4 regions of the Paenibacillus vulneris genome follow, and region 3 is predicted to be linked to each of the others. Evidence: predicted binding sites of a transcription regulator. Region 3 holds the regulator's gene; each other region holds the start of a gene.

Region 1 (7,630 bases), on a different contig from region 3:
ACTACTGCCATCATCATCAGCTTACTTATTTTATGGATAGCAGCAATCTGAGTACGAAGTATCTTCGGAACGAAATCCGTCTAGAGCTGCTGCCGATGCTTCAGCAAAGATATAATGATCAGCTGCCGCAGGCGCTCAATCGGCTGTCAGTTACAATGGCTGCAGAAGATGATTTTCTGGATCAGCAGGCATCCGCCATATTTGAACAAAATGTGGCCGTAGAAAGCGATTTCGCACAATGGTCAAGAAATTGGTTTGCCGGGGTACATGTTGCTTTACAAAGGCGATTGATTAAACTAATATTAAATTATCTTTCTTTTGAGGCCGATTCCCTTGATTTTACCAAGCTGGAGCAGATGAGGGAGCTAATCGTCAAGGAAGAGCCTTCCAACCAACGTATCGATATAGGACATAATCTGACGCTAACAAGGGAATATGACCGTATCCAATTACATACTTATGTGGTACCGCCTAAGCCCTACCTGTACACGCTACAGCCCCGTCAAGGAAGCTTGACCGTTTCCGAAACGGGAGCGGTTATCGAATGCGCTTTGTTGGAAGAGGCGGGGAAGTACGAGCGTAATTCCGGGGACAGAGCCTCGGAGTGGTTCGATGCAGATTTGCTGGCATTTCCGCTGACGGTGCGCAGCCGCGCTGACGGGGACAGAATGAACCTGTTCGGACTAAACGGGTCGAAAAAAGTAAAAGATATTTTCATCGACGCCAAGATTCCGCCGAGTCTCAGAGCCAGAATACCTGTCATCGAGGATGCGGAGCATCGCATTATATGGCTGCCGGGGATTAGAAGATCCTCGTGGGCTCCGGTAACCGGGAATACGAAAGCATGGCTTCACTTGAAACTTTGCATGGAGGAAGGTTTTTTGTCCACTGTGTTAAGATAGCATTACAAGATCATTTTATTCCAAGTAGGAGGTTCTCTCTTGCAAAACGACATTCAAGAAGTACTTTACAGCGAGCAACTGATTCAGGACAAAGTAAAGGAGATGGGCCAACAAATAAGCCGCGATTTCGAAGGACGCAATCCGCTAGTCATTTGTGTACTGAAGGGTGCGTTTATTTTTATGGCGGATTTGGTTAAACAGATTACAGTGCCCTTGGAAATTGATTTCATGGCGGTTTCCAGCTACGGTCAATCGACCAAATCGTCCGGGGTCGTCAAAATTATTAAGGATCTCGACGTTCCTGTAGAAGGACGGCACATTATTATTGTCGAAGACATTATTGATAGCGGATTGACCTTGAGCTACTTGATCGACGTATTGGAGCGCCGCAACGCTCTTTCCATTACGGTGGCCGCACTTTTCGATAAGCCTGGGCGTAGAACTGTGGAATTGGACGCAGACTATAAAGGGTTCGTTATTCCTGACGCGTTCGTTGTTGGATATGGTTTGGACTACGCGGAGAAGTACCGCAATTTGCCGTATGTCGGCATACTGAAGCCCGAGGTTTACTCCCATTAGCATTTCTTGTGATGCCAAGACTTGCTGTGGTACAATATACAAAGTTGCCGTTTTTGAGAGGAGGTAGGGGATGAATCGAATTATTCGCAATACAGGCTTTTATTTGCTCATTTTTTTGGTCACTGTCGGTATCGTTCACTTTATCAGCACACAGAATGACCAGAAAGACGTAATCAGCTACGATAAGCTCCGACAGGCCTTAATCAGCAAAAATGTGGAATCGGTCAGTTTGAGATATGACGGACAAACATACTTGGTTCGTGGTAAATATAAAACTCCAGAGTCGCCGGATAAGAAGAATTTCGAAACCCGGGCGCCTTACGACCAAGAAACCGTTACTTTGATCGAGAAGAGCGACGTGCCTAACATCGTCATCGAGAAAATGGAAGGGGACAATGTCTGGATCAGTTTCCTTACCTCCATTATTCCGTTTGTCATTATTTTCATCCTGTTCTTCTTCCTGTTGAATCAGGCGCAGGGTGGCGGCGGTAAGGTGATGAATTTCGGAAAAAGCCGCGCGAGGCTTTATAATGAAGAGAAGAAGCGCGTGACCTTTGAGGATGTAGCGGGGGCAGACGAAGAAAAGCAAGAGCTTGTGGAAGTAGTCGAATTTTTGAAGGATCCTCGTAAGTTTGCTGCCGTAGGAGCCAGAATTCCTAAAGGGGTTCTGTTGAATGGTCCTCCGGGAACGGGTAAAACTTTGCTGGCGCGAGCGGTTGCCGGCGAAGCGGGAGTTCCGTTCTTCAGCATAAGCGGTTCCGATTTCGTAGAAATGTTCGTCGGTGTGGGTGCATCCCGTGTCCGCGATTTGTTCGAAAACGCTAAGAAAAATGCACCTTGTATTATATTTATAGACGAGATTGACGCTGTAGGCCGTCAGCGCGGCGCCGGTTTGGGCGGCGGTCATGACGAGCGGGAGCAGACTCTCAACCAGCTCCTCGTGGAGATGGACGGATTCGGAGCGAATGAAGGGATTATTATCGTCGCGGCTACCAACCGGCCGGATATTCTAGACCCTGCGCTGCTTCGTCCGGGACGCTTTGACCGTCAAATTACGGTGGATCGTCCGGATGTCAAGGGTCGTGAAGCGGTGCTCAAGGTACATGCTCGCAACAAGCCTTTGAATAAAGACGTTAAACTGGATGTGCTGGCGAGATACACAACAGGCTTTACAGGCGCTGACCTGGAGAACCTGCTCAATGAGGCTGCATTGATCGCGGCCCGCCGCAACCGGAAAGATATCTCTATGGAAGAGCTGGACGAAGCGTTCGACCGCGTTATTGTCGGTACGCAGAAGAAAGCTCGCGTCATCAGCGAACGCGAGAAGCGCATGGTGGCTTTCCACGAAGCCGGGCACACAATTATCGGCTACCATTTGGAGAATGCCGATATGGTCCACAAGGTTACGATTATTCCTCGCGGTCGTGCAGGCGGCTATGTCATGATGCTGCCTAAGGAAGGCGAAGACCGGATGATGAATACCAAGAACGAGCTTCTTGATAAAGTTACCGGTTTGCTGGGCGGACGCGTATCCGAGGAGCTGTTTATCGGCGAGATCGGTACTGGCGCGTACAGTGACTTCCAACGGGCAACCGGCATTGTACGCAAGATGATTATGGAATACGGCATGAGCGATAAGCTGGGTCCTATGCAGTTTGGTAATGTTCAGGGGCAAGTGTTCCTGGGCCGTGATTTCGGACATGAGCAAAACTACAGTGATGCGATTGCCTATGAAATCGACCAAGAGATGCAGACGATCATCCGCAGCTGCTATGCCAGAGCAAAAGAAACGCTCGAGAAGTACGCGGATCAGGTTCGCCTGATTGCCGAAACCTTGCTCGAGAAGGAAACACTCGAGAAAGAACAAATCAAGCAGCTCATCGAGAACGGCAGGCTGGATGATGCCGGCTCTGAAGTGAAGGTGAACATTGTCGGTCAACAGCAAACGGCAGATGCCAACAAGCTGGACTTCGACAAAGGTACTTCCGATGAGGAAGATAAAGAGAACAAATAAAGAGACACAGAACCGGAAGGCGAATGCCTTTCGGTTTTTTTTGCGCCGTAGCTGTCTAGACACCACTTTCCCGTTAACAGATAAACAACTTGTTTACGAAACGGGGGGTTGCGGAAGCGAAGCCTTAAGGTCTCAACTTGTGTAAGTACATCAGCGAGACAATGCACCCATTTTCACTGTCTTTATTTAGCCTTAACATAGAAACTGGACACTAGAGACCAAAGCACGGAACAACACCGTCATCTGCTGAATGAATTCGGGTATTTTGTTGTTATTTGAGCATTGACACCACCGGGGATGTTGTGTAAATTAGTTGTAAATCTTCAAACAATATGTGAACATTTTCACGACTTAGTTGTTAAATAAAAAGGGGCATAGGGACGGAAAGGATGGTAATGCGACGATGGAAGCATTAGCTCTGGAGCGCAAGGAAGAACAGAAAAGGGAGCTTAAGGAACGAATTGCTCAATTGAAGAAGGAACGCAACGCTATTATTCTTGCTCATTATTACCAACGTGATGAAATCCAGGAAATTGCTGATTTTCGCGGCGATTCTTTTTTGCTGGCCCAAAAGGCGGCATCGACCGACGCTGACGTTATTGTATTTTGCGGTGTTCATTTTATGGGCGAAAGCGCAAAAATACTGGCTCCGAACAAAACTGTTCTGATACCGGATGAGAGAGCGGGCTGTCCGATGGCCGATATGGTCAATGTGGATGGACTCCGTGCACTGAAGAAGCAGCATCCGAATGCCAAAGTGGTAGCTTACATTAACACTTCGGCAGATGTGAAATCCGAAACCGATATTTGCTGTACCTCGGCTAATGCTATCAAAGTCATTAACTCCGTCGACTCCGATGAGATCATCTGGGTGCCTGATAAAAACCTGGGTGATTACGTTTCCAAATTTACGGACAAAAAAGTCATTATTTGGGAAGGATATTGCAACACTCATGACATGTTAACCGTCAAAGATGTAGAGGAAATGAAAGCTCTCCATCCGAATGCCCAATTTGTGGTTCATCCGGAATGCCGCCCTGAAGTGGTGAAACTGGGTGATTTTGTAGGCAGTACGACAGCCATTATCAAGTACTGTAAGGAATCTGACTGCCAAGAATTTATTGTTGGCACGGAAGACGGTACAGGATATCAGCTTCGCTTGGATAGTCCGAATAAGAAGTTCCATTTCGCAACAAAATATTTGGTTTGTCCGAATATGAAAGTCAACAACCTAAAAAAGGTTGCCAAATGTTTGGAGACGATGCAGCCGCAAATTTATGTACCGCCGCACATCGCAGAACAAGCCAAGGCGTCCCTGGAGCGCATGCTACAAGTGAAGTAGCATGCGCTACTCTCTTGTTTGTGTCAGTATGCATAAGCTCTATTTCCTTTGAAGCTTTTAACCATTTTTGGGCATTAAAGAAGGAGAGCGTATCATGATTCCACGTTATTTAGTCGACTTTCAACTGGACGAGCTGCCTCAAGTACATACAGATGTCATCGTCATCGGTGCGGGTATCGCCGGGCTTTTTATCGCTATTAAAGCCAGTCAGCATTTTAAAGTGCTGATGGTCACCAAAAAGTCGCTGTTGGACAGCAATACACGCTATGCTCAGGGGGGAATCGCCGCCGTAATTTCCGACGAGGACTCCCCGGAATACCACCACCAGGATACGCTGAACGCCGGGGCCGGGTTGTGCTCCTCAGCCGCGGTCAACGTCTTGGTGCATGAAGGCCCTGCCGGAGTTCAAGACCTGATTCAGATGGGGACGCAGTTCGATCTGGAGGATGGAGTGTTTGCCCTGACCAAGGAAGGGGCGCACAGCCAACGCCGGATTTTGCACGCTCATGGAGACGCAACGGGTGCGGAAATCGTCCGCGCCTTATCGGAAAAGACGAAGCAGCATCCGAATATCGAGCTGTGGGACGATCATTTTGTTATTGATCTGATTACGCAAGACGGGGAATGCTATGGAGCATTGGTTCAAAAGCCGGACGGGCAAAAAGTATTTGTACGGGCTAACGCAACCATCCTGTGTACTGGAGGAGCCGGGCAGCTGTTCCGGTATACGACGAACCCGGATATTGCGACTGCCGACGGAATCGCTATCGCGTATCGTGCCGGGGCTCTCATTCAGGATATGGAATTTGTTCAATTCCATCCGACAGCGTTATGCTACCCGGGCGCTCCAAGGTTTTTGGTTTCTGAAGCGGTACGCGGCGAAGGGGCTATATTAAGAAACATTAACGGCGAACGCTTTATGGAGAAGTACGATCCTCAGCTGGAGCTGGCCCCCAGGGACATTGTAGCGCGAGCGATTGTCAACGAAATGGAGCAGACGAAGTCGACCTTCGTTTATATTGATTTTACCCATGAATCGGAAGAAACGGTGAAGCACCGGTTCCCGACGATTTATGAGTTTTGCTTGAATTACGGCCTGGACTTGTCCTCCGACTGGATTCCGGTCGCTCCTGCCGCTCACTATATGATGGGCGGGGTCAAAACCGATCTGTACGGCGAAACCGAGGTTGCAAGGCTGTTTGCTTGCGGTGAGGTTTCCTCTACAGGAGTTCACGGGGCCAACCGGCTGGCGAGCAATTCCTTGTCGGAGGCAATTGTGTTCGGGCGCAGAATCATAGAAAGAATTCATCAGCTTTCCCCTGTCGGATCCGTTCCGTCCATTTCGTCCGAGTCCAATCGGACAGAGCATGCCAAGCAGCCGATTGTGGAAAGAAGGCTTAAGCTGCAAAAGGTTATGCTGCGCTATGTAGGTCTCAAAAGAAATGCGGCAGGGCTGGAGAAGGGCTACGAGGAGCTGAAAAGGCAGATTTCGATCTATGATACCTGCTTGTCGAAGCGCGAGGATTATGAATTCGCCAATCTTCTTACCTGTGCGCTTCTTACGACGCAAGCCGCTTTGATTAGAGAGGAAAGCCGAGGGGGACACTATCGGGAGGATTTCCCCGAAAAAGATGACCTCCACTGGAGAAAGCATACGGTGTTCCATCGCGAGCACGGCATTACGGAGGGACGTATTGACGATGTATGAGCTGCAAATGGATTTAGTGAAGAAAAGCTTGAAAATGTGGCTGGAAGAGGATATCGGTATGGGCGACGTAACGACCATGTCGACCATTCCTCCCGGTCAGCAATCCAAAGGGATTATTCATCTTAAGGATAACGGGGTTATCGCAGGCCTGCCGATTGCTGAAGCCGTATTCTCCCTTGTCGACGAACAGCTTCATTTTGAGCCCAAGGTGCAAGAGGGACAAGCTGTCAGTTACGGAACTGTATTGGCCGAGGTGACAGGAAGCACCCGCAGCATTCTGCTGGGCGAGCGGCTGGCATTGAATCTGATGCAGCGCATGTCAGGCATTGCGACTCGGACGAGACAATACGTAGACGCCCTGCAAGGATTGCCGGTCCGTCTTGTGGATACGAGGAAGACGACGCCCGGTCACCGTCTGCTCGAGAAATATGCGGTGCGTATCGGCGGCGGTCATAACCACAGATTTGGCTTGTACGATGCGGTCATGATTAAAGATAATCATATTAAAGGCGCAGGCGGGATTAAGGAAGCGGTTCAGGCCGCACGTTCCCAGATTCCGCATACGATGAAGATCGAAGTGGAAGTCGAAAGCATGGAGCAGCTGGAGGAGGCTTTGAGCGCGAAGCCGGATATCATTATGCTGGACAACATGAAAACGGACCAAATGCGTGAATCGGTTGTACGCATGAAATCCCAGGCTCCGCATATTCTTGTAGAGGCATCAGGATCTGTAACCCTAGACACTATACATGCCATTGCTTCTACGGGGGTAGACGTCATTTCCGTCGGTCGATTAACCTATTCGGTGCAAGCCTTGGATATCAGCCTGGATTTGAATGAGCGGAAAGGGGGAGCATCATGATACTGGCGGTGGATGTAGGGAATACGAACATCGTATTAGGCCTTTATGAAGGGGACCAGCTGCTGCATCATTGGCGATTAAGCACTAACCGCTCCAGCACGACCGACGAATACGGAATGATGATTTACAATTTGTTTCAGCATTCGGGGCTTGAGCTGGATCAGATCGAGGGCATTATTATTTCCTCCGTCGTTCCGCCGCTCATGTTTGTTCTCGAACAGTT
Region 2 (7,630 bases), on a different contig from region 3:
CATCGGGAGCCCGATTTGTGTTTACGATACGGCCGAAAATAGGCTTGCTGGAGCATCATACCTTATAATTGCTGAAGCAAAACGATAGAAATCGAATACCTCTCCCTTATGTCAAAAGGGAAGCCATGACATGCCTATAACGAACCATAGGCTTTTTTTGTTGCCTTCAAATTCATATCGTCCGAGTTCGGGCGGCGTATGAAGTGATTCACTCCCTCATCCACCTTCCCTCCATCCCTGGGATTTATTTTCCCCGTCTCCTCCAGATTGAAAAATCGATTATAGACCATACTAATCAGGAGTGCCCAAAACCTAGAAGCGCTTGTTTCAATGCGGTCCCCTTCGTTTAATCAATACTATGAAGGTCAGGAAAACTACATAAACGGAAAGGTTTGGTGATGACGGGATGACACAAAAGCAATGTGTGGCTATGCTTCTTGCCGGAGGGGAAGGGAAGAGATTGGGCATACTGACGAGTCAAAAGGCGAAGCCTGCCGTTCATTTTGGCGGCTCAGCCCGAATGATTGACTTTGCGCTTAGCAACTGCCGGCATTCCTGCCTCGATACGGTTGGTGTAGTGACACAGTATCGTCCCGAGGCTCTGCATCGTCATATCGGTCTGGGCTCCGCATGGCTGGAGAAGCCGGAGCAAGGGGAGATAGCTCTCTTATCGTCCCGCCAGTCCCATATCGGCGAAAGAGGATACCACGGGACGGCCGATGCGATTTACCGCAATTGGTCCTTTATCGAGAAGTATAACCCGGATACGGTGCTCGTCCTTTCGGGCGATCACATTTATCATATGGATTATCGCAAGCTGCTGGAGCATCATTTGACAGCGGGCGCGGATGCGACCATTGCCGTAACTCCGGTACCTATATCGGAAGCGAGCCGCTTCGGGATTATGAAAACTGATTCCAGCGGACGCATTACGGAATTCGCGGAGAAACCGAAGGCTCCGGCAAGCAATTTGGCTTCTATGGGCATTTATATATTCAATACTTCCTTCTTACGCACATTCCTGGAACGGGATGCTCAGGATTCGTCTTCAAGCCATGATTTCGGGAAGAACGTCATTCCGGCCATGCTGGAGCATAACGCCAAGCTGTATGCATATGAATTCGCCGACTATTGGAAAGATGTCGGAACTATTGAAAGTCTGTGGGAAGCCCATATGGATTTGCTGGGCGGAAGCCCCGCCTTCGTTGCAAGCCGGGACTCCTGGCCGCTCTACAGTGCCAATGGCTTGGCCCAATCGCGCTTTGTAGAATCGCTGGGACTCGTAAGGCAATCGCTTATCTGCTCCGATTGCACCATTCATGGGCAGGTGGAGCGCTCGGTGATTTCCACGGAAGCTGTTATAGGGCAGGGCAGCCGTATTTTCGACAGCATCATTATGCCGGGAGCACAGATCGGCAGCGGAGTGACCATTTACAAATCGATAGTCGGTGAAGGCGCCGTTGTACGTGATGGCACCACTTGGGGTTCGGCCGACGGGGAGATGATCTCCGTGATCGGCGACAGAGAAGTCATCAGCATTCAGGGGCAAAAGCTGCCGAAAATTTTCGTTTCGGCTAATCAATTGCAAGCGGAGCTCATAGGCTAAATAATAAGTCTATTGTTTATGATTTCCCGGCAGCATGTTTTTGGGTCCTAACACCACACATTGGGGAGGGAAGGAACATGAACAGGATGTCTTGGATGATTACAATAACGACGATATTCCTATGGACGGGCTTGGGAGTTGTTCAGCCCATTCACGAAGAGGCTGCTTTGGCCATGACGGATTCCTCCAAGCCGGGGGGCCGTTCGGACATGTCGGTCCAGCCGCAGAAGACGAATCCGGAATCGGGCCAGCCCCGCTTTCAATCCGTGAACGGATTGTCGCTAACGGATGATTTGAAGACCGTGTTCGAAATGAAAGGCCAGCCCCTATCAATGAAACAGGATGAAATATTACCTTCCTTAAAAACTTACACCTTTAACGATTGCAGCATCATTATGGTGGACGGCGAAATCGAGTACGTGGTGGTGCCGGCGTCAACCGGGAAGCTGGATATCGATGGGGACCAGGTTCCGATGGATATCGACAAGCTTAAGGTTAAGCTGGGGCAGCCCTATTTTGTCAGCGAGGACGGTATCGTCTATAAGGATGGAAGCCATGTCTTAAAAATCTACACCGATGTAGTCAGCGGCAAGGTGACTTCGGTTCACTATTTTCAAGAAGCCGTTCAGTAGATGCAAGAGCCTAACCCCTGTTTCCACATAGGAACAGGGGTATTTCTTATATGAAACGTTCTTTGCCTCCCATTTGGAGTCACCAGCGTCCATGCCTTTGAATATGTCTATAGTAGAGTCATGCATTTGTGATGAATACCCTGAACAATCGGCTTGGCGAAGGGGACCTCTCTATGGAATTATGGGAAGCGATGGAGCTGGATGATACGGAACAGCTTGTCCTATGTCAGGATAAGGGCAGCGGCTTGAAGGCGATTATAGCAATACACAATACCCGTCTGGGACCTGCACTCGGGGGGTGCCGTATATGGGACTATACCTCGGAGGAGGAGGCTATTCGGGACGCGCTTCGTTTGGCAAAGGGGATGACGTACAAATGTGCCGTTTCGGGCCTCCCCTATGGAGGCGGCAAGGCTGTCATTATGGGCAAACCCGACCCGGCAAGGCGGGAGGCGGTCTTTCGCTCGCTCGGCCGCTTCATTGAAACGATGCAGGGGAGATATATTACCGGCATCGATCTGGGGACGACGGTTCAAGATATGGATGCCGTCAGGCACGAGACCGTTTATGTAACGGATACGACGGGGTCCTTATGCGCAACAGGCGAATTCACAGCGGAGATGACGGCATATGGGGTTTATTTGGGGATACGTGTTGCCCTGAAGGAAGTGTACGGAACCGATGATTTGAACCGCATCACGGTGGCGGTGCAAGGCCTGGGCAAGGTGGGCACCTTCTTATGCCGATACCTGAACGACGCAGGCGCCAGATTGATCGTGGCGGATGTGGACGAACGGCGAGTCCTCTTCGCGATGAAGCAATTTGGCGCGAGCGCCGTCATGCCGGATCAAATATACGCCGCCGCGTGCGATGTGTTTTCCCCTTGTGCGCTCGGGGGGATCTTGAACGATACGACGCTAGGACAGCTTCGCTGCCGTATCGTAGCGGGCGCCGCAAACAATCAGCTCGCCGAACCGAGACATGGGGTGCTGCTGAACGGGGCAGGGATTCTTTATGCTCCCGACTATGTGATTAATGCAGGCGGAATCATTGTTACCGCGGCTGAGCTTAACGGCTGCAACGGGGCTCAAGCCAAACAGCAGGTGGAACGCATCTCGGCCAATGCAGCCGGCGTGTTCCAATCAGCCCGGACAGAGGGGATTGCCGCATCTCTTGCAGCCGATAGACTGGCCGATCAGCGGCTTGTCGGTGCGGCGCCTTAAATTATAGATAAGAGCCGCCGTTTGTTTCGTCCGAAGGATGGGCATGAACGGCGTTTTTAATATTTTCAGGGTATTTGTTTCATTTTCAGAAGAATTCGCAGGCAAGTCTAAAAAAAGGATGATTCCGTGCCATAAATAGGGCATAAATCCGTAAAATAGCTTAATTTGTTCGCAGAATGTTCACAGATGTCGAAAATTGCTTTTTTCTAATTGACGAAGTAGGAGTATAATAGGAACTACATAGGATTCCGTTCGCACCTGTTCTATCGCAAGGAAAAAGTTAAATGCTGGACTTCTGTCTTACTTGTGAAAAAAGTTACAATTAGCAATTAGCCTGAAATCCAATTTTCATAAATCTCCTTGAGACGGAAAAGCTATAATGAATGAACAGGGATGCAAACACTGGCGGTTTTCTATCTCAATGCAAAGGAGGACGTTTACTTATGTCAGAAGCAACACAAACGATTTCACGTGAATCTGCGGATGTTCTTGACCAATTGATGAAGCCTGAGGTGCAGCAATCTCTAACCGTCCTGGTAGAGAACCTGCCTAAGCTGGCTGAATTGGTTACTATCCTGACCAAAACCTACGACGTGGTACAAAACGTAGTGACGGACCAAGTGCTGATCGAGGATATCAAGGGTGGTATGGAAGAATTCGTAAAACCGATTCAAGATGGTGCTAAAAGTATTGCATCGGCTGCTATCGAGGCTAATGATCGTGTAGCGACAGCGCAAACCACTTCTGTCGGTCTGTTCGGCATCTTGAGAATGCTGAAAGATCCGCAAGTGCAAAAAATGCTGCAGCTTTCCCAAGCTTTCCTGGATGTTATGGCTGAGCGCCGTGAACAAAAGGAACAGCGTTAATCCATTGGATTTACCATAGAACGGAGGATAAGTATGTCGAAGCAAATTTTAATTTTGGGCGGCGGTTACGGCGGATTGTTGACTGCGCTGACTGCACGCAAATATATGACAGCAGAAGAAGCAACCATTACTCTTGTGAATCGTTTTCCGACTCACCAAATCATTACCGAGCTTCATAGATTGGCTGCAGGTAACCTGTCCGAGCAGGCTGTAGCTCTTCCTTTGGAAAAGCTGCTTCGCGGTAAAGACGTAAATCTGCGCATTGACACTGTTGAGAAAATCAGCCCGGACGAGAAAAAGGTTCTTATGGCCAGCGGCAAAACGTATGAGTATGACGTTCTTGTCATTGCATTGGGCAGTGAAACGGCATTCTTCGGAATCCCAGGTTTGCAAGAAAACAGCTTCGTTCTGAAATCGGCGGCTGACGCTAACCGCTTGCGTGCGCATGTGGAAGAGCGCATCGATGCTTACGCGAAAACCAAGAACAAAGCGGACGCAACGTTCGTTATCGGCGGCGGCGGTCTTACCGGTGTCGAGCTTGTCGGCGAATTCGCGGATATGCTTCCTGGCCTGTGCCGTAAAAAAGGGATCGATTTCAACGAAATTTCCTTGTACTGCGTAGAAGCGGGTCCTTCCATTCTGGCAGGCTTTGCTCCTGAATTGGTTGAGCGCGCTCAAACCAGCTTGGAAAAACGCGGCGTTCAGTTCTTGACCGGCGTTCCTATTACGGAAATGACGGAAACTACCGTATCGTTGAAAGACGGAAGTTCCATCGATACGAGCACTTTAGTATGGACCGGCGGCGTTCAAGGTAACTCCGTTGTGGCTAACTGTGGTATCGAAGTAAACCGCGGTCGTGCAACCGTAACAGACTTCCTGCAATCCACATCCCATCCGGACGTATTCCTGGCTGGCGACAGTGCGGTTGTGTTCGGCAAAGAAGGCCGTCCATATCCTCCTACCGCTCAATTGGCTTGGCAAATGGGCGAAACGATCGGCTACAATATTTTCGCTTACTTCAACAACGGACCAAAGCAAGAGTTCAGCCCTGTATTCTCCGGTACGCTTGCAAGCTTGGGCCGCAAAGACGGCATCGGTACGATCGGCGCGAACCAAACCCGCTTGAAGGGCTTGCCTGCTACCCTGATGAAAGAAGCAAGCAACATGCGTTATTTGTCTCATATCAACGGCCTTTTCACGCTTGCCTATTAATTCATATGCCAAAAGCCTTGCCCGGAATTGCTTTCCGCAGCAAGGCTTTTTTGCTTTGATTACAGAAAAAACTTCGCCCCATTCTTGGATGAAAACGGAGGGGGCGAAGTTTTTTTGGTTTGTACCGGTTTTACCGGAACATAGGGAAGATATAGCGCACAATGAAGTATAAGAAGCCAAAGAAGATGACGATGTAGGCTGCGTATTTAATGAAGGTGGAGGCGACAAGCCCTTTATCATATTTTTGTTCGATGCGCTTTTGTTCAATATCTACATTGTTCGGTTCCATGCTGCATCGCTCCTTTACATTCATCTCGAATTGGGTGAAGCGCTGTAGCATGTATTACCCCGGCTTTGCGAGAATGAATCAAGTTTCATTATGTACCTGCGGAGGGTAATAGCCAAATAAGGATGAATAAGCGGTACCGGCTTACGGGGCTGAAGCTGACATTCATGAACTCTGGGGAGGGAAATCCATGATCATTCAAATCAGTGTAGCTGTCATCGCCATCGCGTTTGTGGTTCTGGTCGTTTTTCTAATTACGACACTGCGTTCCGTAACATCGCTGCTGGGCCAGACGAATACGACCATTCGTGAGCTGCAGAACGAAGTGAAGAATATGACGCAGGAGGCGTCCGAGCTGCTCGGGCATACGAATGAGGTGACTATGGATATTTTGCAAAAGCTGCATGCTCTGGAGCCTGTATTTGACTCGGTCAAGCTGGCAGGTGAGGCGGTCGAGGAGGTCACTTCCTCGGTGAAGCAGGCATCGGCTGCGGCGGCCCGTACGATCAAGGAAAAGGTGACGGAAGAAGCGTGCCGGCCCATGGCAGGAACTATCGCCAAGGCACTGCAGCTGGCGCCGGTGGTGCTGGAAGCCTGGCATCAAATCAAGCGGCGTCAATCGCCAGCCCCTTGATGCAGCATTCGGAGCACGGGGAAAATAAAAATTCATGACAACATCCGATTTCGGTTGTTTCATTGGTTCCTTTTCGGGGTAATGGTATGATAATGGGAAACAAGTTTGGATGTTAGAGAGGAGCTTAAGGAATGAATCGAAAGCATACGTTCGAAATAGAAAAAAAGGTCACTCCAAATAGCAATCTGGTTTATTTAAAAGGCGAGCTCGACTTGTCCAAGGCGGCTGAATTTCGAGCGGCTGCGGATTCCTTCGTAGCGGATACGGACCGGTTGATGGTGCTGAATCTGAAGCATTTGGGGTATATCGACAGCACGGGGATCGGGGTGATCCTATCTCTGCTCAAAGCCCGACACGTACTGAAAGCTCCGATCATTGTAGAGGATATTCCTCCCAAAATTAAAAGGCTGTTCGATATGACCGGGTTAACCCCGTTTATCCAAGAAACCAAGAATAACGCGATATAAGAAAGGGTAGAAGAGAAGATATGAACTGGGAAAATCGTACGGTTAGTATGACGTTACCTGCCGAAGCGGAGTTTATAGATCTCGTGCGTTTGACCTTGTATGGCATATGCACCAAGCTCGGCTTCTCCTACGAGGAAATTGAGGATATGAAGGTTGCCGTAGCCGAGGCATGCAACAATGTGGTCGTCCACGCCTATGATCCGGGCAGACCGGGAACGATGGATATCCGTTTCGAAATGCTGGAGAACGGGGTACGTATTTCGGTTAAGGACCATGGTCACAGCTTTGATTATGAAGAGAAAGCTCAACAGGCCACATCGCTTCATCATAAATCAATAGAAGAGGCGAACATCGGAGGCTTGGGCATTTATTTGATGCAGGCGCTGATGGATGAAGTGGAAGTGATGAGCGAGAGGGGGACCGAGGTCATATTGACCAAACGTCTTAGTAGAAGTGAGGAAATGGTATGAAAATAAATTCAGAGAGACCGGCATTCCATATTCACGATCTGATTGCAAAATATCAGCAAACGGGTTGTAATGAGGTCGCCACCTCTTTGCTGCTGCAGTTTGAACCGATGGTCAAGATGGCTGCGGGCAAAATGTCGCGCAACCGTCCGGACCTCTATGAAGATTTGTACCAGGTGGGACAGATGTCCATGCTCCGGCTGTTTAAGCAGTTCGATACGGAGCAGGGGGTTCAAT
Region 3 (7,630 bases):
ATGTCGGATTCTGCTCTGAGCCTTACGGACCGAGACAGAAGGATCATATGATTTTTTTTGCCATGTGAACCTTTTAGCTCCCGTAGACTAAAAGGTTTTTTTGTTCATACTAAGGGAACACGACCAAAAAGCTGAGGGAAGGTGTGGATAACATGGAAAAGCGGAGACCGGTTACTACAGCAAAATTGAAAAAAATGAAAGAGGATCGCGTACCGATTTCAATGATCACGGCTTACGATTATCCTTCTGCCAAATTAGCGGAGGAAGCCGGGGTTGATGTCATTCTGGTGGGGGATTCTCTAGGGAATGTCGTGCTCGGCTACGATTCGACGATTCCTGTAACTATTGAAGATATGATTTATCACTCCAGAGCGGTCGCGAGGGCAGCACAATCCGCCTTTGTCGTTACGGATTTGCCTTTTATGACTTATCACGGAAGCATAGATACTACGATTCGCAATGCCGCCCGGATTATGCAGGAAGGGGCAGCTAAAGCGGTTAAGATGGAAGGCGGAGTCGAAATTGCCGAGGCGGTATCCGTTCTCACCCGGTCAGGGATTCCTGTCATGGGTCATATCGGACTGACGCCGCAATCCATTCATCAAATCGGAGGATATAAGATTCAAGGGAAAAATTCCGCCCAGGCTCAGAAGCTGCTGGAGGAGGCCAAAGCATTGGAGCAGGCAGGCGCTTTTGCTGTTGTCCTGGAGCTTGTCACCGAACAGCTGGCTGAGCATATAAGCAACGAAATATCCATTCCAACGATCGGCATCGGTGCAGGCCCGCATTGCGATGGACAGGTATTGGTATTTCATGATGCTCTGGGTTATGGATCCGATATCGTTCCTAAACGGTTTGTCAAAGAATTCGCAAATGTCGGCAGCATCATAAGGGAGGGAATCAAGCAGTATGTAGATGAGGTTAAGCATCGCCAATTCCCGCTTGCCGAGCACTCCTTCCAAATGGAAGATGAAGTTGCGGAATTTTTATATGGGTCCAAGAAATAAGACGGAGGTCTACTTATGCAAATCATTCATCATATCAAAGAGCTGAGGCAAGCGGTGCGTGATGCAAGAGCATCCCGTCGTGAACTCACTGTCGGATTCGTCCCAACCATGGGATACTTACATCAGGGTCATGCAAGCCTGCTGGAAGCCGCTCGTAAGCAATGTGACCTGGTGGTACTGAGTATTTTTGTCAACCCGCTTCAATTTGGCCCGAATGAAGATTTGGCCCGATATCCGCGGGATGAAGAGCGGGATTTGGCGGTGGCCAAGGCGACCGGTACCGATATCGTATTTTTCCCTTCAGTTGAAGAGATGTACCCGCAGCCGACTAAAACAATCGTTTCTGTGAGCGGCGTGTCAGAACGTCTATGTGGAGCCTCGCGGCCGGGACATTTTGACGGTGTAGCAACCGTAGTTACTAAATTATTTAACATCGTTCAACCGGACTATGCCTTCTTCGGAATGAAGGATGCTCAGCAAATTGCGGTTATCCAGCAGATGGTTAATGATTTGAATATTCCGGTGGAGATCGTGCCATGCAAAATCGTCAGAGAGGAAGACGGTCTTGCTTTAAGCTCGAGAAATGTATATTTGCAGCCGGAAGAACGGGAGCAAGCTCTAGTGTTGTCTTCCGCTTTGAAGATGGCGGAGGAATTTGTGAAAGGGCATCAAGGTCCGCTTAAGGCAAGTGAGTTACAGGATGCCGTCAAACGGCATATTGCTCAGTCTCCTCTGGCAGAAATTGATTATGCCGACATATTAGCGTACCCGACGCTGGAGCCTGTTATTGATTTGCGTTCGGTTCCGGAATTTATTATAGCGCTTGCCGTAAAATTTGGTAAAACGCGTCTCATTGATAATACCATCATTCGCTGGTAATCTATGCTTACGAAGAAAGTTTTGCTAACGCAAAACTCAGCACATGCTTACGAAGAAAGTTTCGCCTGGGCGAAACTCAGCTCATGCTTACGAAGAAAGTTTTGCTAACGCAAAACTCTTAGGAGGTCACATCCATGTTCAGAACAATGCTTAAATCCAAAATCCACCGTGCGACGGTTACGGAAGCCAATCTCAATTATGTAGGAAGCATTACGATCGATGAAGATCTACTCGATATGCTCGACATGCTGCCGAACGAAAAGGTGCAAATTGTTAACAACAACAATGGAGCGCGTCTGGAAACTTACATTATTCCTGGTCCCAGAGGCTCCGGCGTGATCTGTTTGAATGGAGCGGCTGCAAGATTGGTTCAAGTGGGCGACACGGTCATTATTCTTTCTTATGTCATGCTTACAGATGAAGAAGCGCGCAATCATAAGCCTCAAGTAGCCATTATGGGTGAAAATAATAAGGTAATCAGCGTCATTAAAGAAGAAATTCATTCCACCGTACTGTAACGAATGAAAAGGGCTGTCGGGGCAAAAAATGAGGATATGCTCAGCTGAAGGTGGGATGCGTACATGTTCAAACATTTATTTGCCTCGATGAATGAAATGCTTGACGAAATTTCAGCACAGTTCGCAACCGCAACAGGTTCGAGAAAAAAAGAGCTCCAGGAAAAGCTTAGAGTGTTAAAGGCCATGAGCGACACCTTTATTGAAGAATGGCTTTTATTTGAAGAAAAGATGGCTTCGTTTCATCAGCAGCACCATCAAGAAAGCATACCGTCCAATGTATTGGATCCGGAATTGGGCGGCAAGCGGTCAGACGAATTTTTACGCGGCCAAGGATTTTATAAGCTGCTGATGTTCGACGAGGCTATAAGGGAATTTTCCGGAATCATTCGTAAATATCCTGATTTTACGCTGGCTCGTATTTATTTGGGGATGAGCTACCTGCGTAAAGGCGATACAGCTGAAAGCTATAATCATTTCCTCTTTACCTCCCAGTTGACCGATAACAACCAAATCCGCGCGATTTCTTATAATGCTATGGGGTGTATTCAAGCACAGAACCGAAATATGGACAAGGCGTTTGAATATTTTAATTTGGCCTTTCAGACGGATCCTTCCAGCGTCCAGCCTTTGGTAGATATGGGGCTGTGCAATGAAAGAAAAGGACAGCTTCAGTTCGTTCAGCACCCCAAACGATAGCTGAAGAATAAGTTTACTATTCCCTTTTCCCGATAGTATTGGTATTCTAATAAGAAGAGTGGGTATGAAGGGATTGACATTAAGGAAATGAAATTCGCGGTTTTGGATTTTGAAACGACCGGGAGTCAACCAACGGATCGCATTATCCAGGTGGGTCTCGTCATCATACAAGATGATCATATTTCGGATAGGTATACTTCACTCGTAAATCCCGGGATAAGTATACCTTCTTCTATAACAACGTTAACCGGTATTGATGATGAAATGGTTGCGGGTGCTCCCGAGCTTGATGTAGTCATCGGCCAGCTGGTGCCGCTATTGCAGGATGCCGTCCTTGTCGCTCACAACGTAGGATTTGATTTGGCATTTCTGCAAAGAGCGCTGGATGAGCACGGTTATTTTCCATTTGACGGAAGAGTGCTGGATACAATGGATTCCCTTCGGGTCCTGTTCCCGTCGCTGGCAAGCTTGCAGCTATCCATGGTAGCCCATGCATTTAACATAGAACATGAAAGGCCGCATCAAGCTGACAGTGACGCTGAAGTGACGGCCCTTATTTGGCTTCGCTGTATTGAGCGCTTTCAACAGCTTCCATTGATTGTTCTTCAGCGCTTGTCGATGATTTTTGACGAAGGGGCAACCGATTTCGGCTGGTTTATCCGTGAAATGAGAATGTATAAGGAAGCATTCCAGCCCATCGATACGGATGAAGCCAAGTACTACCGCCAATTTGCCATTAATGTGGAGGATTGGGGCGATGAAGAGCCGCTTCGCGAGGAAGGGGACGTTTCCGTTATCCCGGACGATTTTGCGGAGTTCTATGAGCAGTTAAAGCAGCTGCTCCGCCAAAGGTTCGAGTCCTACGAGGACCGCGAGGCACAGGTCAAAATGCTTGAGGAAGTGGAAGCCGCTTTCGAACAGAAGAAGCACCTGATGGTGGAGGCGGGAACGGGAACCGGCAAATCGTTGGGATATTTGATTCCTTCCCTGTACTATGGCTTGAAGCAGGATAAAAAGGTGCTGGTGAGTACCCATACGATCAACTTGCAGGAGCAGATTCGGGAGCGTGACATTCCCTTGCTGCACAGCTTGTTTCCTGTGCCATTCCGCGCCGCCGTTTTGAAGGGACGAAGCCACTATTTGTGCTTGCGCAAGTTTGAGCATAAAATGAATCTTCTTGATTTCGAGAACGGAAAAGAAGATCGGATTAATGCAGGGCAAATGCTGGTTTGGCTTAGTGAAACGAAAAGCGGAGACGAGGAAGAGCTGCATTTTGCGAACAAGGGTATGCAGTTCTGGCATACGGTTGCAAGCGATTCGGATTCCTGCTTGAACCGCGCATGTCCTTGGTTTCGCAAATGCTTTTATCATCGTGCGAAGCATGAAGCCAACACCGCCGATGTTATTATAACAAACCACTCGATGCTATTTACGGATACGAAGGCGGAGAACCGCCTCTTACCTAGCTACAAGCACCTTGTCATCGATGAAGCGCATCACTTTGAAGAAGTAGCCAGCAAGCATCTTGGGATTGAGCTTTTTTACGGGTCTTTCCTGAATACTCTATGGTGGTTATATAAGGACGGGCGAAGCGGACAGTTATCGACGCTGCATGCACGTCTGCAAAGGGAGCCTTCGGAGAAAGCGCAGTCCTGGTGCGAAACCATCGATGCCATCACCCCCAAGCTAGTGAAGATCAAGGAAGATTGGGATGAGCTCTCTGAGCTGCTGTACCAATTACTGGCGGTCCGCTCCGATCCTTCCCAGACGGAAGGAGGGCAGCTTGTCTACCGGATCAAAAAAGGGGAAACGCCGGCGGCATGGGACAAGCTGCTTGTACATGAGGATAACATTTATCTCAATGCGACAGAGGTATTGAAAAAGCTGGATAAGCTCCTTTCCGAAATGAAGGAAATGCAAGAGGAGCTGGATTTGCAAGGCACAGTTACCGATATCTCCGGGGCTGTCAAGGAGCTGTATCGTCAACGCGATAATTTGCATTTCTTCATGACGATGCCTGATGATAATTATGTTTATTGGCTGGAAGCGGGACAATTCAATAAGAGCAAGTCGCTGCAGCTGGTATGCGTACCTATCGATGTCAGCCCGATGCTGCAGCAGCAATTTTTCGATGTAAAGGATAGCGTCATTATGACGTCAGCCACTTTGTCTGTGGGCAAGTCCTTCGATTATACCGCCGAGCAGCTGGGACTGGATATCAAAGATACTGACGGCAAGCTGAAGACGGTACAGCTCCCGTCTCCGTTCAATTACCGCCAGCAGGCGCTGGTAGCGATACCGAGAGATTTCCCTAGTATTCGGGGAAATTCAGGGGAGAAGCAATTTGTCGATCATTTGACCCAGTCTCTGGCTGAAGTAGCTCTCGAGACCAAGGGGAGGATGCTCGTATTATTTACGTCCAATAGAATGCTGAAGCTTGCTCACGCGGCTTTAAAGGACGTTCTGAGCCCGTTCGGGATTCAAGTATTGGGACAGGGTGTCGACAGCAGTAATCGCAGCAAATTGACCCGATTATTCCAGAATAATCCCGCAAGCGTCTTGTTGGGAACGAGCAGCTTCTGGGAAGGAGTAGATATACCTGGAGATGCTCTTACGTGTCTGGCTATCGTCAGACTGCCATTCCAGCCGCCTAACCATCCCTTGGTGGAAGCCAAAACGGAAAATTTGAAAAAGCTGAATCAGAATGCTTTCATGAAGCTATCGGTTCCGCAAGCGGTGATCCGTTTCAAGCAAGGCTTCGGAAGATTGGTGCGGACGGCCAAGGACAAAGGCATTGTTATCATTTATGACACTCGCGTCATTGATACGACTTATGGGAAGTACTTTTTGTACTCGCTGCCCGGCCCCAAAATCGAACACATGCCAACCAAACAATTGGTATCAAGAATTAAGCAGTGGATGGGGGAAAACGGTGCATGAAAACATTAAAAATATCCGAAGCAGTGGTTCGAAGACTGCCTATTTATTTACGGTTTCTTAATGAACTGAGCAAGAAGAGCGTCCATACGGTATCCTCGCAGGATTTGGGTCAGAAGCTTGACTTGAATCCTGCGCAAATCCGCAAGGATTTAGCTTATTTCGGCGAGTTCGGCAAAAAAGGAATCGGTTACGATGTCGCTTATTTGATCGAAAAAATACGTCAAATTTTAAAGCTGGATAAGGTGATTCCGGTTGCTTTGGTCGGTGCGGGGAACTTGGGCCGGGCGTTGTGCAATTACAATGCTTATTTAAAGGACAATATGAAAATTGTTGCTGTGTTCGACGCTTCCGAGACTAAAGTAGGCGAATCCATCAACAATCTGAAGGTCAAGCCGATGAACGAGCTGAAGGAAACGATCCAATCGCTTCATGTTCGTATCGGGATCATTACCGTACCTGCGGCGGAAGCGCAAAATGTGGCTAATCAGTTCGTTGAGGCCGGGGTAGAAGCGATACTGAATTTTGCGCCAATGATTATCAAGGTACCCAATGAAATTCGGGTTCATCATGCGGATTTTACAACCGAGCTGCAAAGCTTAGCCTATTATTTGGATTGAATAAACGCGACGCTGCCGAAATATAAAAAAGCCTACAAATGGTCATACCCCTGTCAAGTAGACAAATGAAAAAAGCTACGCTGCCAGCGCGCATCGATATTCAATCGGTGCGCGTTGTTTTAATTTAGCTTGAAAGCGGTGGTAGTTGTAATAGTAAATGTATTCTTCCACCGCTTGCTGGATCTCCGCTCCTGAATTACACTGTTTAAGGTACAACTTCTCTGTTTTGAGATGCGAAAAGAAGGATTCGATGCATGCGTTATCCAGGCAGGTTGCTTTGCGAGAGTGGCTGCCTTTTACGCCGAATGCCTCTAATCGTGTGTTGTACGCCTGAGACGTATATTGGAAGCCCTGATCCGAATGGAGCACGGCTTCTCTCTTTTTCTTGTCCACTGCGTAACGGTATCAAGCACGAGCTGGACATCGTTACGTTCTGACAATTGCCAAGCGACTATCTCGTTGTTGAATAAATCTTGAATGACGGACAGATAATGAAAGTTGGTACCGTCAGAAATATATGTAATATCGGTCACCATTTTTTGTTGGGGCGCTGTGGCATGGAATTGACGCCTTAAACGATTCGGATACACAACAGAAGGGGTATAACTGGACTGTTTCCGCTTCTTTCGAATGACTGATTGGATCGATAACTCCCTCATCAATCGCCATACTTTCTTATGATTCACACTGTATCCTGCCTCCCACAAGGCGGTCGTCATACGAGGGTAGCCGAAGTCGGGATGCGCAAAATGAATGGCCATCATATGCTCCTTAATCTCATGATCCTTGTCTTGTCTTGCATTGCGCTGAGGCTGTGTGGCTCGCCATTTGTAATAACTGGACCGTGGTATTCCCGCGATGGCTAACAGGTCTGTAATGCCGTGCAGAGCGCGTAGATCCTCCATTATTTCATAGTTTTCCCGCTGACTGGGTGCTTCTCCTTTACTAGATTTGGATACCGCTTTTTTAAATA
Region 4 (7,630 bases), on a different contig from region 3:
ACCCGGTCCAGCTCATCGCCGATCTGCAGATAACCCATCCGAGCATGACGATTCAGACAGGGCAGCCTGCGCTCGTGAGGCCCGGTGATCCGTACCCGTCCATTCAGGTTACGCCATTCGTAGAGGGCATCCTGAATGGTGAGCTGATAGACAGCTCACAAAATAAGCTGTATCAGCTGCCGGAAACCCGGCTCGTTCCAGGCGAGGCGTTGGAGCTTCCGGTTCCGGGAGCGGTCGCTTCTACCGGAGAGCATCAGCTGCGGCTGTCGGTAACTCCAACGGGCAAGACGACAGTGTATGATACGTTCTATTTCTTCTCGGCGGATGCGAGCACCATACCGGCGGGCCAAAGTCAGCTGGCCTTTATCGGGAAAGACGGCAAATTAGTCTACGTGCCGGATTACAAAGGGAACAAGCTGCTCGATTACTCCAATGCGGGTTATATGGGCGGCGGAGTCCAGCTGCCTGACGTGCCTGTAAGAGTGACTCTAACCCCGCAAGCGGAAGGGGATGATACGGCACGGATTCAAGCGGCCATTGACGAAGTATCCCTGTTGGCTCCTTCACCGGAAGGCTTCCGCGGAGCGGTGCTTCTCTCCAAGGGTACATATCGGGTAGGCAGCAAGCTGTATATCCGTGCGGGAGGCGTAGTTCTGCGCGGCGAGGGCCAGGGTACGGATGGAACGATCCTCTATGTTACGGGCACGGAACAGCGCGATATCCTGGAAATTGGCGGCACAAGTGGTCCAGTCGTCAGCTCGACGATAAAGACGGGCATCACCGATTTATATGTTCCGGTAGGAGCACGAAGCTTCCGGGTCGCTGATCCCGGTCTGTTCAAGGCCGGAGACACGGTGATGGTGCGCAGGAAAGGAAATGACCGGTGGATTCATGAGCTCTTGATGGATCAAATAACAGACCGGCCCGGGACTACCGGAAGTACGCAGCAATGGGGTCCCTTTGATCTTAACTTCGACAGAGTCATTACCCAAGTGGACGGCAATGTCATAACGGTAGATGCGCCGCTCGCCAATTCCATCGAGCTTAGGTGGGGAGGCGGGGAGCTATTGGCCTATAACGATTCGGCCCGGATACAGCAGGTCGGCGTCGAAAATATGCGTGTCGATGTCAACTTCGATCCGTCCGTCATCAAGTCGAATGGAGGCGTCAATTATTATGCGGATGATAACCATCCGGAAACGTTCATTGCGTTCAAGAGCGTCAAAAATGCATGGGTTCGCGACATCACGGCGCTGCATCTGGGATATGCCATGGTCTACACCGGGCGAGATACCAAGTGGACGACGACCCAGGACAGCACGGTTCTGGAAATGGCAAGCACATTGGATGGAGGGCGCCGTTATCCGCTGCTGTATGAAGGCCAACTGGGGCTCACTCAAAGGGTTAACGTCGATACCGCACGCCACTCCTATATCGTAGGCAGCCGCGTACCCGGTCCTAACGTGTTCCTGGACGGCGTTGCAACAACGCAATTCGCAACGAGCGAGCCGCACCATCGCTGGTCGGTAGGGGGCTTGTTCGATAACATCGATGCGAATATCGCTATTCAAGACCGCGGCTGGCTCGGAAGCGGACACGGATGGGCAGGAGCGAATTGGGTCGCATGGAATACCAAAGGGGGACTTGCGCTCCAAAATCCGCCTACCGCGCAAAACTACGCCATCGGTTTTACCGGCAAAGTAAATAAGCCTTACCTGCCGAATAAGGACGACCTTCGACCTCGGGAAGGCGGATACTGGGAAAGTCTCGGTACCAATGTCTATCCGCGCAGCTTGTATTTGCAGCAGCTGGAGGACCGCGGCGGCAGCGAAGCCGTCCGCAATATTCAAACAAGCAGCTACGGACAGCCGAAACTGGCCGGTCTGAGCCTGAGCGATGGGGTTCTAAGCCCGTCGTTTGCCCCCGACCAGGCTCATTACGATGCCAGTGTGACCTACAACGTCTACAAGCTTACGGTCACTTCGGAAGGCGTCGATACGGGAGCGCAGATTAGGGTAAATGGAACCGATGTCGCGAGCGGCCAGCCGAGCCCCGATATCCAGCTGGGCTATGGCGCCAATACGGTTCAGATTGCCGTATATTCTCCGAGTCTTAATACTTCCAGAATGTACACGGTCAATGTGACCCGCGAGCAGCCGCAGCTTCAGTCCGTTGCCTTAAAGCCCAAGTATATGTTCATTCGCTCAGGTGAATCCGAATCTCTGGAGCTGCAAGGGACTTATGAGGACGGAAGCACCAAACCGCTGACAGAAGGAATCGCGTTCCAATCATCCAAGCCTTCTGTAGCGCAGGTAAGTTCCAGCGGTGTTGTATCGGCAGTCAGCCCGGGGGTAGCGACGGTAACCGCTCAATATGCAGGGCAAAGCGCCGATGCCAAGGTGATCGTATATGGCAAGCCTGTGCAGCTGATTGGGATTGACCTGGATTCGGAGCGGTACAGCCTAAAGGCTGGAGACACGCACCAGACCGTCGTGCAGGCGGTATACTCGGACCGGAGCCAGCGGCAGGTAACCGACGGGGTTGCTTACCGCTCCTCTAATCCTGATATAGCCCAAGTGGATAAGAACGGCCTGGTTAAGGCGATCAAGGCGGGAAAAGCGGATATCGTCGTAACTTACGGGGGCGAGCAGGAGAAAGCTAAAGTGACCGTGCTCGGCAAGGATGACGGGAAGCCGGTGAAGGTGACCCGCCTCGAGCTCGATGACCAGGCTTATTCCTTGAAAGTCGGTCAAACGCACGCTACCGTCGTTTATGCTTATTATACGGATCACAGCAAAAAGAAGGTGACGGATGCCGTGACGTATCGTTCGTCGAACCCGGCTGTCGTACAGGTGGATGCGAATGGAGGGGTAAAGGCAATAAAGTCGGGTAAAGCCGATATCATTGTCGAGCATGACGGAAAACAAGTCAAAGCCAAAATTACGGTAACCGCCGGAGGGCATTGACTAGGTAAATTAGGTCTTGATGGTTGTTAGAGAGTCGATAGGCTGGTTATCTCCTTGCTTACGAAGATGGTTTCCATTGGGAAATGCATAACCTTTCGGAAGCTAATAAAGGGGGTATCCCGCTGTGCCACCGAAGCAGCTTACGCTCCTCAACAAAAGAAGAATGGCGAGTCCGCCATTCTTCTTTTGTTTATTTGGCGTTAGCCAGGGATCTATTAACAAAAAATGTTCAAATTCTCACCCTTTCCTTGTGATTTTTATCACATGTAGGCTGCCTGCTTCGATCTATACTAGCATCGTACAGAAGGGAGGAATTGATTTGGATACGTTGGATTTAAGCAGATGGCAGTTCGGAATTACGACGGTGTATCACTTCTTGCTCGTACCGTTATCAATCGGTCTTGCATACCTGATCGCGGTGATGCAGACGATGTACGTGGTGAAGAAGGATGATTCGTACAAAATCATGGCTAAATTTTGGGGGAAACTGTTTCTGCTGAACTTTGCCGTAGGGGTCGTTACGGGGATTATGCAGGAATTCCAGTTTGGTATGAACTGGTCGGATTATTCGAGATTTGTCGGGGCTGTTTTTGGAGGGCCGCTAGCGATTGAAGCGCTGGTATCCTTTTTCCTGGAATCGACGTTTCTCGGCATATGGATTTTCGGTTGGGACCGCCTGCCAAAGAAGGTGCATCTGGCCTCGATTTGGCTGGTAGCCGTCGGAACGACGTTGTCGGCCCTATGGATATTAAGTGCGAACTCGTTCATGCAGGAGCCGGTCGGATACGCGATTCAAAATGGACGCGCCGAGATGACCAGCATTTTTGCCATACTGGGGAACAAGCAGCTATGGGTAGAGTTCCCGCATGTCATTTATGGAGCGCTATCGACAGGTGCATTGTTCGTAACGGGGATCAGCGCCTATAAAATCCTGCGCAAGCAGCAGCCGGAGCTGTTCAAAACATCGTTTACGATCGGGATTACGATCGCGCTGGCAGCAAGCTTCATGACGGCGGTAGCCGGTCACGAGCAGGCGCAGCATTTGATGAAGTCGCAGCCGATGAAAATGGCGGCGTCCGAAGCGCTGTGGAACACGACGGGGGATAGCGCCCCTTGGACGGTCTTTGCCTTGATTGATGTGGAAAAGCAGCAAAACCGCGCGCAATTGGAAATCCCTTATGCGCTAAGCATTCTTTCCTATAACAAGCTGCACGGAAGCGTGCCCGGCATGAATGAGCTTCAATCTGAGTACGAGGCGAAATATGGCCCCGGCAACTATATTCCTCCGGTCAAAACGACGTTCTGGAGCTTCCGCATCATGGTGCTGGCCGGAGTCCTCATGATCTTGCTCAGCCTGTTCGGTACCTACGCCGTATGGCGCAATAAGCTGGACCAATTTCCGCGGTATTTGAAATGGATGGTGCCGGCCATCAGCTTGCCCTATATCGCCAATTCGGCGGGGTGGATTATGACGGAGGTCGGCCGGCAGCCTTGGCTTGTGTTCGGATTGCAAAAAACGGAGGCGGGAGTTTCCCCTACAGTCACTCCTGCTATGGTGGCGACTTCGCTCATCGGCTTTACCGTGATCTACGGGCTTTTGGCTGCGGCGTTAGTTTATCTGATCGTTGTGTTCGTGAAAAAAGGAGCCGTTGACGAGGAACACGAGGCTCATGAAGCTCATGAAGCGGAAACGAAGCATCCAGGCACAGTGACTCCTCTGTGAGAAGATCAGGCTATGAAATAGAAAGCGAGGCGAGGGAATATGCTGGAAACCTTATGGTTTATTCTTATCACGGTGCTGTTCGTCGGATTCTTCTTTCTTGAAGGCTTCGACTTCGGCGTAGGCATGCTGACTCCGTTCCTTGGCAGGACGGATACGGAGCGCCGTGTGATCATCAATACGATAGGGCCGGTCTGGGACGGTAACGAGGTATGGCTTATTACGGCGGGGGGAGCGATGTTCGCGGCATTTCCGGAATGGTATGCCACGCTGTTCAGCGGCTTTTACATGGCGTTGTTCCTTATGCTGCTGGCGCTCATTGGCCGCGGCGTGTCGTTCGAATTTCGCAGCAAGCTGCCGAATCCGAAATGGCGCAAGCTGTGGGACGGCGTGATCTTTGGGGGCAGCCTGCTGCCGCCGCTCTTGTGGGGTGTAGCGCTGGCCAACCTGATGAAGGGCGTACCGATTGACGCAAATAAAAACTATGTCGGATCGTTCTGGGATTTAATCTCCTTGTACTCGGTAACGGCGGGAATCAGTATTGTCCTGTTATTTTTGCTTCATGGGGCGCTGTATCTCTCGCTGAAAACCGAAGGGGAGCTTAGGGAGCGGGCCAGAAAAGCGGCAAACCGCTTCGGTGCATGGGCAAGCGCCATGCTGTTGTTTTTCGTCTTCCTCAGTTATTTTCAAACGGATATGTTTACCCGTGACGGGATCATTCCGGGAATGGTTCCTCTGACGGCCGGCTTTACGCTGTTGTCCGTGCATTTCTTTCTTAAAGCGGGACGTGACGGCTGGGCGTTCATTATGACCGGCTTAACGATTGTGCTGTCGACGATAACGGTCTTCATGTCCTTGTTCCCGCGGGTGATGATCTCCTCGCTGAACCCGGATTGGTCGCTGACCATCTTTAATTCGGCTTCGAACGAATATACGCTGAAGGTAATGACCGTGATTGCTCTCACGACCGTACCCATTGTCATCGCTTATCAGGCATGGACTTACTGGGTATTCCGCAAACGGGTGAGCGTCAAGGATCATCTGGACTACTGATATGATGAAACGACTGCTTGGCCGCGTCCCTGGAACGTACCGTCTGCTGCTAGCCGGGATAGGATTCAGCGTTGTCGGCGGTATGCTGATGATTCTGGAATCCGCCAGCCTGGCTCGGCTTGTGCATGATGCTTTTCTGGAAGGGCTCGGTATCTCAACTCTTCTTCCTGTATTTGGCATGCTGCTTGGCTGGATCGCTCTTAGAGCGGTTGTCCAGATGATGAGCGAATATGCCTCATCGCAAATGGCGATGCGCATCAAGAGCGACCTCCGCCAGCAATTGTTAAGCAAGCTGGTCCAGCTTGGACCCGGCTATGCCAAAGGAGAACGGAGCGGGGAGCTGCTTGGAACGATCTACGAGGGCGTAGAACAATTGGAGGCTTATTTGGCCCGGTACTTGCCCCAAATGGCCTTGTCCATGCTCATTCCCGCCGCCATCTTCTGCATCGCCGCCAACCTGGACTGGATCTCGGCCATGGTGCTGGCAATAACGCTGCCCCTGCTCATCCTGTTTATGATTCTGGTAGGTCTGGCCGCCAAGTCCAAGGCGCAGCGGCAGTTCGAGCGTCTCGGTCAGCTGGGGAGCCATTTCATGGACGTTCTGCGCGGGCTTCCGACCTTGCAGATATTTGGGCGAAGCCGTGCACAGCTGGAGATCATCTCCCAAATCAGCGAGGAATATCGAAAGACAACGATGGGAACCCTCAGGCTCGCTTTCTTGTCCTCGTTCGTGATGGAGCTGTTCGCGACGTTAAGCACCGCCATCGTAGCGGTATTCCTGGGGCTGCGGCTTATTAACGGGCAGATCGGCTTCGAGCATGCATTCCTCATTCTGCTGCTTACACCCGAGTTCTACGCTCCGGTAAGAGCACTGGGTACGCAGTTTCATGCGAGCACGAACGGGATGGCTGCGGCTGCCCGGATCATCAGCCTCCTGGAGGCGCAGGCGTCCGGAGCAGCTGAGACGGAGGAGGGCGTGGAGCTTGAGGCTCGGCCAAGCGGTTACCGCATCGAATTTCGGGATGTCAGCCTGACTTATCCCGGTCATTCATCCCCGGCGTTGGACGGCGTTTCATTTACGCTGGAGCCGGGGGAGCGCATCGCGGTCATTGGCCCGACGGGCTCGGGAAAGAGTTCGCTTCTTGATGTGCTGCAGGGATTCGCTGCTCCTACAAGCGGCAGCGTGTGGATTGACGGCATCAACCTGGAAGAGATAACAAAGGAATCATGGCGGAAGCAGTTGTCGAGTGTCAATCAAAACCCTAAGCTATACTACGGTACGCTGCGGGACAATTTGACCCTCGGCTGCGAGGGGCCGGTGGAAGATAGCTGCATTGAGGCTGCATTAACGGCCGCAGGCGTGGATTTCTTGGACCAGCTCCCCGACGGTCTGGATACGATATTGGGTGAAGCCGTTCCATTGTCCGGGGGACAAATTCAACGGATCGCCATTGCCAGGTCGCTGTTGAAGGATGCGCCGCTGCTGCTGCTGGATGAACCGACGTCGGGATTGGACTTGTTTCATGAGTCTATGGTTCGGCAAGGCTTGGCCCGGCAGCTTCCAGGCCGGATGTCAGTGACGGTTGCCCACCGGCTGGAGACCGTGCAGCAAGCGGACCGCATCATCGTGATGAATCACGGCCGCATTGCCGAGATGGGAACGCCTGCCGAGCTGCTGGCGGCAAGGGGAATGTACGCCCGAATGATGCTGGCGCTTGAGCGGGAGAGTGACGCCCGGAAACTGTCCGAGTCGTTACCGGAATCGTGGAGTGAGGCCCCTGGCGCTGGGTTGGATCGGGGGAGCGGCGATGCTTTGGGTACGCCTGATACAGCATCTATCCGTCTTCTGGCCCAACAGGGCTTCCTGAGGCGTGTTCTCGCTTTCTTACGG

What was found. Region 3 encodes Rex, which represses fermentation and respiration genes when NADH is low (regulators of the CRP and FNR family bind a similar motif). Its sites were predicted from a motif close to TTGTGAAATATTTCACAA; they were not measured.
Region 1: nadA (quinolinate synthase NadA) is a predicted target of Rex. The motif match lies at 3,828-3,845, and genes of this name have one in related genera.
Region 2: ABEA66_RS27915 (helical membrane plugin domain-containing protein) is a predicted target of Rex. The motif match lies at 3,766-3,783, and genes of this name have one in related genera.
Region 4: ABEA66_RS13255 (cytochrome ubiquinol oxidase subunit I) is a predicted target of Rex. The motif match lies at 3,215-3,232, and genes of this name have one in related genera.

What each region holds. Positions count from the first base shown of each region.
Region 1 is NZ_BAABJG010000037.1:12,383-20,012, reverse strand. It holds gene tilS (tRNA lysidine(34) synthetase TilS) at 1-902, shown strand, start outside; gene hpt (hypoxanthine phosphoribosyltransferase) at 942-1,481, shown strand; gene ftsH (ATP-dependent zinc metalloprotease FtsH) at 1,552-3,495, shown strand; gene nadA (quinolinate synthase NadA) at 3,899-4,837, shown strand; gene nadB (L-aspartate oxidase) at 4,932-6,545, shown strand; gene nadC (carboxylating nicotinate-nucleotide diphosphorylase) at 6,538-7,407, shown strand; gene ABEA66_RS28455 (type III pantothenate kinase) at 7,404-7,630, shown strand, end outside.
Region 2 is NZ_BAABJG010000036.1:51,320-58,949, reverse strand. It holds gene ABEA66_RS27935 (ATP-binding protein) at 1-68, shown strand, start outside; gene ABEA66_RS27930 (glucose-1-phosphate adenylyltransferase) at 407-1,606, shown strand; gene ABEA66_RS27925 (hypothetical protein) at 1,684-2,238, shown strand; gene ABEA66_RS27920 (Leu/Phe/Val dehydrogenase) at 2,412-3,461, shown strand; gene ABEA66_RS27915 (helical membrane plugin domain-containing protein) at 3,905-4,327, shown strand; gene ABEA66_RS27910 (NAD(P)/FAD-dependent oxidoreductase) at 4,361-5,539, shown strand; gene ABEA66_RS27905 (hypothetical protein) at 5,670-5,828, opposite strand; gene ABEA66_RS27900 (DUF948 domain-containing protein) at 6,016-6,459, shown strand; gene ABEA66_RS27895 (STAS domain-containing protein) at 6,591-6,926, shown strand; gene rsbW (anti-sigma B factor RsbW) at 6,947-7,396, shown strand; gene ABEA66_RS27885 (sigma-70 family RNA polymerase sigma factor) at 7,393-7,630, shown strand, end outside.
Region 3 is NZ_BAABJG010000011.1:17-7,646, reverse strand. It holds gene panB (3-methyl-2-oxobutanoate hydroxymethyltransferase) at 153-1,007, shown strand; gene panC (pantoate--beta-alanine ligase) at 1,023-1,886, shown strand; gene panD (aspartate 1-decarboxylase) at 2,021-2,404, shown strand; gene ABEA66_RS10935 (tetratricopeptide repeat protein) at 2,468-3,100, shown strand; gene dinG (ATP-dependent DNA helicase DinG) at 3,188-6,040, shown strand; gene ABEA66_RS10925 (redox-sensing transcriptional repressor Rex) at 6,037-6,657, shown strand; gene ABEA66_RS36315 (IS3 family transposase) at 6,733-7,026, opposite strand; partial or broken gene ABEA66_RS10920 (IS3 family transposase) at 6,969-7,630, opposite strand, start outside.
Region 4 is NZ_BAABJG010000014.1:222,141-229,770, reverse strand. It holds gene ABEA66_RS13260 (Ig-like domain-containing protein) at 1-2,966, shown strand, start outside; gene ABEA66_RS13255 (cytochrome ubiquinol oxidase subunit I) at 3,286-4,689, shown strand; gene cydB (cytochrome d ubiquinol oxidase subunit II) at 4,729-5,739, shown strand; gene cydD (thiol reductant ABC exporter subunit CydD) at 5,741-7,630, shown strand, end outside.